DNA from 3 places in the Priestia sp. TRN 1309 genome. Region 3 is predicted to be linked to each of the others. Evidence: riboswitches for the same ligand, from Rfam matches in the RefSeq annotation. Region 3 holds a riboswitch; each other region holds the start of a gene.

Region 1 (3,121 bases), on a different contig from region 3:
AAAAAAAATATGCTGATGTCCAGACCGTCAGCAAAATAGAGAATGATGATAATCTAAAGCTTTCGAATCTATCTCCCTCTTTTATAGATGTTTTAAAAAAACAGCACATCGGAGAGTGTAGTAAGCCCATTAAAATGGGTAAAGTCTATTATATTCTTATTTTAAAACAAAAAGATAAAAAAACGGAATCAGAAGTCAAAGAAGAAATGATGAAAGAACTTGTTTTGAATCATATCAACCGGTATATCCAGGATCAACTGCCAAGGTTTCACGTGACTTTCAACCTTAGGTAGTTCCCTTTTATATAGATTGATTGTTTTCAAAAAACAAGCAGGTAAAAGAGCTTTCTATTAATAGAGAGCTCTTTTACATTTTTAAGTAGACAGAAATGTCGGTACCTGATAGAATGAAGTTGTAAAACTTTCATTATTCGGAAAATTTATACCCTCCAGCTTTGGAGGGTTATTTTTTATGCTTTTGGACGAATAAAAGAGGCTAGGACAGAAGTAGTTTAGTGGAAAGAAGATCCGAACGATGAATCGTTCGGATCTTTTCGTTAGTACGGTGAACGTATGTTTCAATCACTTTTCATCTTTTAAATGACTCAATAATGCAGAAGACATCTCCACGTGAGAAAGGGCGATGTGTGAAATCGTTTTGGCATAAGGTGTAATTTCGTTAATAAATTGCTCGAGTACGTGCAGGTGAGGAAGCTGAAGCTTTGTAATGAAGCAAGCCTGTCCGGCGATGCGTTCACAGAATAAAGCATAGGGATACTGAGAAATAAATCGTTTAAAACGCTCGTGCTCTCCGTTTTTCATGGTTACTTCAATAAAACACGAGACGGGCAACTGCAGCTTTTCATAATCAATATCGATTGTATATCCTTTTATAATACCAAAGCTCTCTAGCTGTCTTACTCGCTCTGCCACTGAAGGAGGAGACAGGTTAATTTGTTTTCCTAGCTCTCTTAAGGAAAGACGGCTGTTTTGCTGCAGTGCCTGCAAAATCGATAAATCAATTTCATCAATTTTCAATTGGAAACCTTCTTTCATATTAATGTTTCATTTGATTAGTAATAGCAGATAATATGTTTTATTTGTTATCTGAAATCTCCATTTTTCTTACTATAATAATTAAAAAGGAGTGAGTAAAAAATGGCAAGAGTTTTGTTAACAAACGAAGAGGGAACAAATTTTGAAAAAGCACTGAATTTAATTCCAGATGTAAAAAGGTTGTATGATGAGCTATACGACAAGCTTTGGAACAGTGATATAGTAAAAAGAGAGACTAAGGAAAAAATCAGGCTTTATCTAGCAGGTGTTAACGGCTGTGAGACGTGTATGAGCATGTCATATGTAGGCGATAAGACGCTTAATCAAAAAGTGTTAAGAGAAAAAGAGCTGGAAGAAAAAGATCGACTGCTGTTTCGATTTATAGATGTATACCGAGTGCGTCCAAGGGATTTGACGGATGCTGATATGGATCAATTAAAGAAATTTTACAGTGATACGCAGCTATTAGAGCTTTTGGCCGTTATTAATTTGTTTGATCAATTTCACAAACTGATTGTCAGTTTAGATTTATATGATTTTTGCAGTTTGCAGCGCAAGTGATGTCTTCCCTAAAAATATCTTGACAGACAAAATCCACAGGAGTAAGATAGCTTTCGTGAAGTGAAACGTATCATGAATCGAATCGATTATTCTAAAAAATAGATCATAGACATTTGAATAAAAATCGCTTAATCCATTACGGAGCGGAGGACCCATTATTTACGCACATATTGTGCTCCGGGGTGAATCCTTAAAAAGGTAGGGTTACTCTTAAAACCCGAACCCGACAGCTAACTTCGCAAGCGTTTTGAGGGGGAAGAGTGTGAAAAAACACAGGAGCCTTCCTGTGTTTTTTTGCGCTTTTTTTAAGAAAAACATGTAATTTTTTAGAAAAAGTATAAGCTAAGAGAACACACAGCAGTTGAAGAAAGGAATAAATACATTATGAAAAAACAGTTTGCTGTATTGGGATTAGGTCGTTTTGGAGGCAGTTTGGTTGAAGAGTTTGCTAATTTGGATGTGGATGTGCTCGCTATTGACCGCAATCAGGAGGTAGTAAAGAAATATAGCAACTCAGCTACATATGTCGTGCAAGCGAACGCAATTGATGAAGCTAGCTTAAAAGGGCTAGGCATTCGTAACGTTGATCATGCTCTTATTTCGTTTGGAGACGATATTGAAGCAAGCGTGCTTGCAACGATGCTTTTAAAAGATATGGGCGTTAAGCAAGTATGGGTAAAAGCGGTGAATATGTATCATCAAAAAGTGCTGGAGAAAATAGGAGCGGACAAAGTCATTCATCCTGAGCGCGATATTGCGAAGCGGATTGCTCATCACGTGGTGTCAGAAAAAATTATTGACTATATTGAACTGTCTAAAGACTATAGTATTGTTGAAATTGTCGCTTCTAAGAAACTTCATAATAAAACGCTGTTTGATTTAAATATTCGTGCAAAGTACGGCTGTAATATCATCGGTTTTCAGCGAAAAGACGGGGAAATGGTGATTTCGCCTACGGCGCATGAAACAATTGAACAAGGAGATATGCTGATTGTTATCGGACATAATCGCGATTTAAACCGTTTTGAAGAAGAAGGAGTTTAACTTATGAAAAAAAAAATTGTTAGGCTTACGCCGCCGCAGCTGCTTGTCTCCATTTTTGGCGGAGGAATTATTATTGGTGCTCTTTTATTAATGATGCCTTTTTCTACTACTGAGCCAATCAGGTGGGTAGACGCCCTTTTTACATCTACTTCCGCTATGACAGTGACCGGCTTAGCCGTCGTAGATACAGGTACGCGTTTTACCGTCATCGGTCAAACGATTATTATGCTGTTAATTCAAATAGGCGGTCTTGGCATTATGTCATTTGCCGTGCTGATTTTTATGATGCTAGGTAAAAAAATTGGATTTAAAGAGCGTATGCTCGTTCAGCAGGCATTAAATCAAACGAGCGTCGGCGGAGTTGTCCTGCTAGTTAAAAGGCTGTTTATCTTTTCATTTTTAATTGAGTTTGTTGCACTTATCTTTTTAGCGATACGCTGGGTTCCGGAATTCGGATGGTC
Region 2 (3,121 bases), on a different contig from region 3:
CATCCATACTAGCGCATTTATCCCATTTGTTCGTTTTTAGGTTGAAGTGATTTCGTTATGTCTCAATCTCCTTTTTTAGTAATTTTTCACTAAGTAGGCTAGTATACGTAGCACTTTTTTCCCTCATGCATATGTTAACAATAAGGAGGGACAAGTAATATGAAAAAAATCTATCTTGATGCAGGACATGGTGGGGCAGATGCAGGAGCAGTTGGAGCGAACGGACTGTATGAAAAAAACTTAGTTTTAAAAATTCAACAATATTTAATAAGCTATTTAAATAGCACCTACAGTGACTTTACGATTAAAACCACCCGTACCACAGATACTTTTTTATCGTTATCTCAGCGCGCTTCTCAAGCTAACTCGTGGGGAGCAGATGCATTTATGTCTATTCACGTAAATGCCGGTGGAGGAACAGGATATGAAGATTATGTTTATAGAAGCGCTAGCAATGCCAGTAAAACGTTTCAATCAATTGTCCACGGCCAAGTACAGCCAACGCTGCTGTCGTATAATCATCCGAATCGCGGTCGAAAATCAGCTAATTATGCGGTGCTTCGCTTAACAAATATGCCTGCAGTACTAACTGAAATAGCTTTTATTGATAGGAGCGCCGATGCAGCACTTCTTCAAAATGAAGCTTTTTTAAAAAGCATGGGTGAATCGTATGCAAAAGGAATTGCCGTATATTTAAATTTACCTCGTCGTGCAGTTCCAAATCCATCGCCATCTCCAACACCGACACCGACACCAAATCCATCACCTTCTGAACCAGGTGAAAAAACGTATACAATTAAGCAAGGAGATACGCTGTACAGTATTGCACAGAAGTACGGCATAACAGTACAGGAGCTTCAAGAAGCGAATACAGGGCTTTCTGATCCTTTAACACTACAGGTTGGAAAAACAATTGTTATTCCTTCAGGAACTTCACCAACACCTACTCCAACACCACCTTCTGAACAATATCCACTTCCCAATGGAATTTTAAAACAAGGCGATTCTGGAGAAGCAGTGAAACAGATTCAAAGAGCATTAAACGCGGTTAATTTTAAAGTAGGGTCAGTAGACGGAATATATGGAGTACAAACGAAAGATGCAGTCAGACGTTTTCAGCTTGTGTATCTTCCTTATGATGTAGATGGCATTTATGGTCCTCAAACGAAAAACAAGCTAGCAGCCGTTTTAAAAGCAAAAAGTTAAAGAAAGCAGGTCTTCTGTAAGCAGGCAGAAGGCCTTTTGTTTTCCCCTTAAAAGCGCCTTAAGTACTATTTTATCGTTTACGTAAAATAATGCTTTACAAACCATTTGTACGGGAGTATATTATCTAAGAACAAAGGATAGTTATGAAAGAAACTTGTTATCAATCATACCCTTTAACCGAAAATTATATTGACCTGTTATCGCTTAATTCGTCAGAAGTGGGGGACCCAAATTTGTGCATGGTCACTTGGGGTGAATCCTTTTTTAAAAGGTAGGGCTACTCTCATAGCCCGAATCCGACAGCTAACCCCATAAGCGTTTTGGAGAGGAGGTTTAAGCTGTGTAAAAACGCTGAGAACCCTTAGTGTTTTTTTTGTGCGCTTTTTTAACATAAAAAGGTATTTTTTAGGGATAATATCACTTATTCATGAACTTGTAACGGAGCTTAGCAACGAACAGTGAATAGTAGCTAAGCAATCATCGGAGGGAAATTACGTGAACTATTCAGTTCTCAAGAGATTATTGATTGGAAAGCCGCTCAAAACAAAAGAGTTAGGCGATCAAAAGCTTAGTAAGCTTAAAGCGCTGGCTATTTTATCATCAGATGCCTTATCTTCAGTGGCTTATGGAACAGAACAGATTTTGATTGTCCTTGCAACAGTGGGCGTGCTTGCCTATTGGTATTCGATTCCAATTGCGATTGGGGTATTGGTGCTGCTGACGGCTTTAATTCTTTCATATCGTCAAATTATTTATGCGTATCCGCAAGGCGGAGGAGCTTATATTGTTTCGAAAACCAATTTAGGAGAAAATCCTGGACTTATCGCTGGGGGATCACTGTTAGTAGATTATATTTTAACAGTTGCCGTGAGTGTTTCAGCAGGAACCGATGCTTTAACTTCGGCTTTTCCAACGCTGCATCACTATAACGTAGTAATTGCGTGTTTGCTGGTGATTTTTATTACGGTTTTAAATTTACGAGGTGTAACAGAATCCGCTTCTGTCTTAGCTTATCCGGTTTATTTATTTGTGATTGCTCTTATTTTGTTAATAGCGGTGGGCTTCTTCAAAATAGTGACAGGTCAAGTTTCACCTGAGCTTCATACATCTCTCGGTACCGTGGTGCCAGGTATTAGTTTGTTTTTATTATTAAAAGCTTTTTCATCAGGCTGTTCGGCATTGACTGGTGTAGAAGCTATTTCGAATGCAGTGCCTAACTTTAAAGATCCAGGTGCAAAAAATGCTGTTCATACATTAATGCTGATGGGCGGTATTTTAGCCGTTTTATTTTCTGGCATCACGTTTTTAGCTTATTGGCTTGGCATTTCTCCAAAAGCAGATGAAACGGTTGTATCACAAATTGCATCGAGTGTATTTGGACGAAATGGGTTTTATTATTTTATTCAAGGCACCACAGCTCTGATTTTAGTGCTAGCAGCGAATACGGGTTTTTCAGCTTTCCCTTTGCTTGCCGTAAACTTATCGTCTGATAAATACATGCCAAGAATGTTTCAAATTCGCGGCGATCGACTAGGCTATTCAAATGGAATTGTGACCCTTGGAATTGCTTCTATTGTCTTACTTGTCGCCTTTAAAGGAGCGACGGAACAATTAATTCCTCTTTATGCAGTTGGAGTGTTCATTCCATTTACGCTTTCTCAAACAGGCATGATTGTCAAATGGCTTAGAGAAAAGCCGGCCGGCTGGCAAGGAAAGCTAACCATTAACTTAATTGGTGCCCTCATTACCTTAACGGTGCTAATCATTTTGTTTACAACGAAGTTTTCACAAGTATGGTCCGTGCTCGTTTTCTTACCGGTTATCGTTTATATTTTTCATCGCATTCATACGCATTATGAAGCAGTAGGAGAGCAGCTTCGTATTAAGCAAGGAGAAAAGATTGGAAAGCTTGAAG
Region 3 (3,121 bases):
CAAAAGAAATTCCAAATTGTACACCTTTGCGGAAAAGGCAATATTGATACAAGCCTTGAAAAAGAGTCAGGATACCGTCAGTTAGAATACGTAAACGAACAGCTTCCTGATGTTCTAGCGGCAACTGATTATGTGATTACACGCGGTGGATCCAATGCCATTTTTGAGTTTTTAGCTCTTCATAAACCGATGATGATTATTCCTTTATCAAAAGCACAGAGTCGCGGAGATCAAATTTTAAATGCACAATCCTTTAAGAAAAAAGGCTACTGTATGGTTGTAGAAGAAGAGCAGTTAACAAAAGAACTGTTTTTGCGTGAAGTAAATGAGCTTCAGCAGCAGGCAAGTACGATGAAGCGTACAATGCGTGAAGCAACAAAAACGGATGCCATTTCAATTCTTGTAAATGAAATTGAGAAAATGAGCTAAAAAAAGCGTTCTTATCTCCTCGATAAGAACGCTTTTTTTTTTCTGAAATTATTATTTTGAAATAATGAATAAAAATAGAAAAATAAAGCTTTTAAAATTTCAAAAAATGTTGTTGACAGTAAATTTTAACAGGAGTAAGATTACTCTCATGAAACGTTCCACTGTGAAACGCTGAGTCTTTTCTGAAAGAGAAGGAAAGAGCGGAGGACCCAATTATCAGGGGTGAATCTCTTAATTGAGTAGGGTTACTTTCTTGACCCGAACCCGTCAGCTAACTTCGTAAGCGTTAAGAGAGAGGATGGTGTAATCGTGGTCGTTTTCTATAACAGCGGATAGTACGCTCCTTTCAAAATATAGGTGAAAGGAGCGTCAGGATGCATTTATCTAAGCAAATGATTCAAATGATTGAATATCGGGCCATGTGCGATCAGCAATCTTTTGATCTAGCAAACCGCTATTTGTCTACGTTGGCTAATCAAAGTTTTAAACGCAGCAGTAAAAGTCAGCATTAAGTCTAAAAATTAAATAACAAAGATACGCTTAATCAATTATGAGCGGGGGACCCAATATTTTGTACGTATGTACTAGGGGTGAATCTCTTAACTGAGTAGGGTTACTTCCATAACCCGAATCCGACAGCTAACTCCGTAAGCGTTTTGGGAGTAAAAAATTCGTGTGAATCACGGCTTATTTGTCGTGCATTAAACCGCGGAAGAGAACTCTCTTCTGCGGTTTTTTAGTGGGAAAAATCAGCATCACGTCTCACGGTTAGCTTTTTTGGACGTGATGCTTTATGAAAAGAAACCGTCACTAAACTTAGAAGCTATCATTTTTGTTAGGAAACAGTTAGGAGGGAGCAACTTGGATATGATCATGCTTGGAACGCTTGTCATATTAACAGCTGCTATGTACGGAATTATTTGCTGGTCGTCTCATGTAGTAGATGAAAGAGAGGAGAAGTGAAAGTGTCGTTCATTTTGTTAGGTATTTCAGTTCTCGTTTTAATTTATTTAGTATATGTACTGTTAAATCCAGAACAATTTTAATAAGCGGAGGAATAAAAAGTGGGGATTTTTCTACTATCAGTTGCGCTGCTGCTTGTTTTTGTAGCGCTTATTGCAAAGCCCGTAGGTATTTATATAGCGAATGTGTTTTCAAACGATAAAAACACTAGCTTGATAGGAAAGATAGAAACGGTGATGTTTAAAGCAGCAGGAATTAAAGGGCTTAATCAGACGTGGAAGCAATATGCATTTGCTCTTGTTTTGGCGAATACGTTTATGATTTTTGTGGTGTACCTTATCTTCCGGTTTCAAGGGGTACTGCCGTTTAACCCAAGCCACATCAAAGGAATGGATCCGGCACTTGCTTTTAACACGGCCATTAGTTTTATGACAAATACGAACTTGCAGCACTACAGCGGCGAATCAGGTTTGTCCTATTTCTCGCAGATGGCCGCCATTGTATTTATGATGTTTGCTGCACCAGCAACGGCACTTGCAGTAGCAATCGCTTTTATTCGTGGGCTGGCAGGGAAAGAAATGGGAAACTTTTTTGTTGATTTTGTAAAGTCAATTACGCGTATTTTACTTCCTATCGCTTTTATAACAGGCATTTTATTTATGTTTTTAGGTGTCCCTCAAACGTTAAGCGGAACGGTTACTGCCCATACAATAGAAGGGGCAACACAGCAAATAGCAAGGGGACCAGTTGCTTCTTTTCTTTCAATTAAAGAGCTAGGAAACAACGGAGGGGGATTTTTTGGTGTCAATTCAGCTCATCCATTTGAAAATCCTAACGCGTTGAGCAATGTATTACAAATCGTCCTTATGCTTTTATTGCCAACAGCACTTCCTTTCACATACGGAAAAATGATCGGACAGCGTAAGCAAGGCCGCATCTTATTTGTAGCGATGAGTATGCTGTTTATCGTTATTTTAAGCACAGCGTTCGTAACAGAGTGGGGCGGCAATCCAAGACTTGATGCTTTTCATTTAAATGAAGCGAACGGTTATATGGAAGGGAAAGAAGTCCGTTTTGGTGTCGGCATGTCGACGCTTTACGCCATCGTGACGACAGCAAGTGAAACAGGTGCAGTCAACACCATGCACGATACTCTTACGCCTCTTACCGGGTTGTTAACGCTTGGAAATATGATGTTAAATACCGTATTTGGCGGTGTCGGAGCAGGATTTATGAATGTCATGATGTACGTCATTATCGCCGTATTTTTATCAGGTTTAATGGTTGGAAGAACACCAGAATACGTAGGTAAAAAAATTGAAGGAAAAGAAATGAAGCTAATCGCCGTGACGCTTATTTTGCAGCCGCTGCTAATTTTAGGAGGAACAGCTGTAGCACTTACCACTCATTTAGGAATGGAAGGTATATCAAATCCAGGCTTTCACGGGTTAAGTCAGGCACTGTATGAATTTACGTCGTCAGCAGCAAACAATGGATCCGGCTTTGAAGGACTCGGTGATGCAACGCCGTTTTGGAACATTTCAACGGGAATCGTTATGTATATTGGACGCTACTTCGGACTAATTACGATGCTGGCGGTATCGAGCTCACTAGCATCCAAACAGCTTGTTCCCGAAACACCTGGAACATTTAAAACAGATACGTCTTTATTTAGCGGCATTTTAATTGGAACTACCGTTATTGTAGGAGCACTTACGTTTTTCCCAGT

Evidence for each region. A riboswitch is a leader RNA that binds a small molecule or an ion and turns the genes downstream of it on or off. The one in region 3 is predicted to bind cyclic di-AMP.
Region 1: linked by a shared signal. The riboswitch ahead of ACRPLQ_RS03085 (potassium channel family protein) and the one ahead of kdpF (K(+)-transporting ATPase subunit F) in region 3 are both predicted to bind cyclic di-AMP.
Region 2: linked by a shared signal. The riboswitch ahead of ACRPLQ_RS02120 (APC family permease) and the one ahead of kdpF (K(+)-transporting ATPase subunit F) in region 3 are both predicted to bind cyclic di-AMP.

What each region holds. Positions count from the first base shown of each region.
Region 1 is NZ_JBOZGM010000001.1:601,618-604,738, forward strand. It holds gene ACRPLQ_RS03070 (peptidyl-prolyl cis-trans isomerase) at 1-293, shown strand, start outside; gene ACRPLQ_RS03075 (Lrp/AsnC family transcriptional regulator) at 582-1,037, opposite strand; gene ACRPLQ_RS03080 (carboxymuconolactone decarboxylase family protein) at 1,158-1,616, shown strand; cyclic di-AMP (ydaO/yuaA leader) riboswitch at 1,732-1,876, shown strand; gene ACRPLQ_RS03085 (potassium channel family protein) at 2,001-2,660, shown strand; gene ACRPLQ_RS03090 (TrkH family potassium uptake protein) at 2,664-3,121, shown strand, end outside.
Region 2 is NZ_JBOZGM010000001.1:415,456-418,576, forward strand. It holds gene ACRPLQ_RS02110 (hypothetical protein) at 1-3, opposite strand, end outside; gene ACRPLQ_RS02115 (N-acetylmuramoyl-L-alanine amidase) at 160-1,206, shown strand; cyclic di-AMP (ydaO/yuaA leader) riboswitch at 1,398-1,539, shown strand; gene ACRPLQ_RS02120 (APC family permease) at 1,702-3,121, shown strand, end outside.
Region 3 is NZ_JBOZGM010000002.1:5,860-8,980, forward strand. It holds gene ACRPLQ_RS07350 (undecaprenyldiphospho-muramoylpentapeptide beta-N-acetylglucosaminyltransferase) at 1-429, shown strand, start outside; cyclic di-AMP (ydaO/yuaA leader) riboswitch at 589-731, shown strand; gene ACRPLQ_RS07355 (hypothetical protein) at 804-941, shown strand; cyclic di-AMP (ydaO/yuaA leader) riboswitch at 957-1,097, shown strand; gene kdpF (K(+)-transporting ATPase subunit F) at 1,395-1,475, shown strand; gene kdpA (potassium-transporting ATPase subunit KdpA) at 1,500-3,121, shown strand, end outside.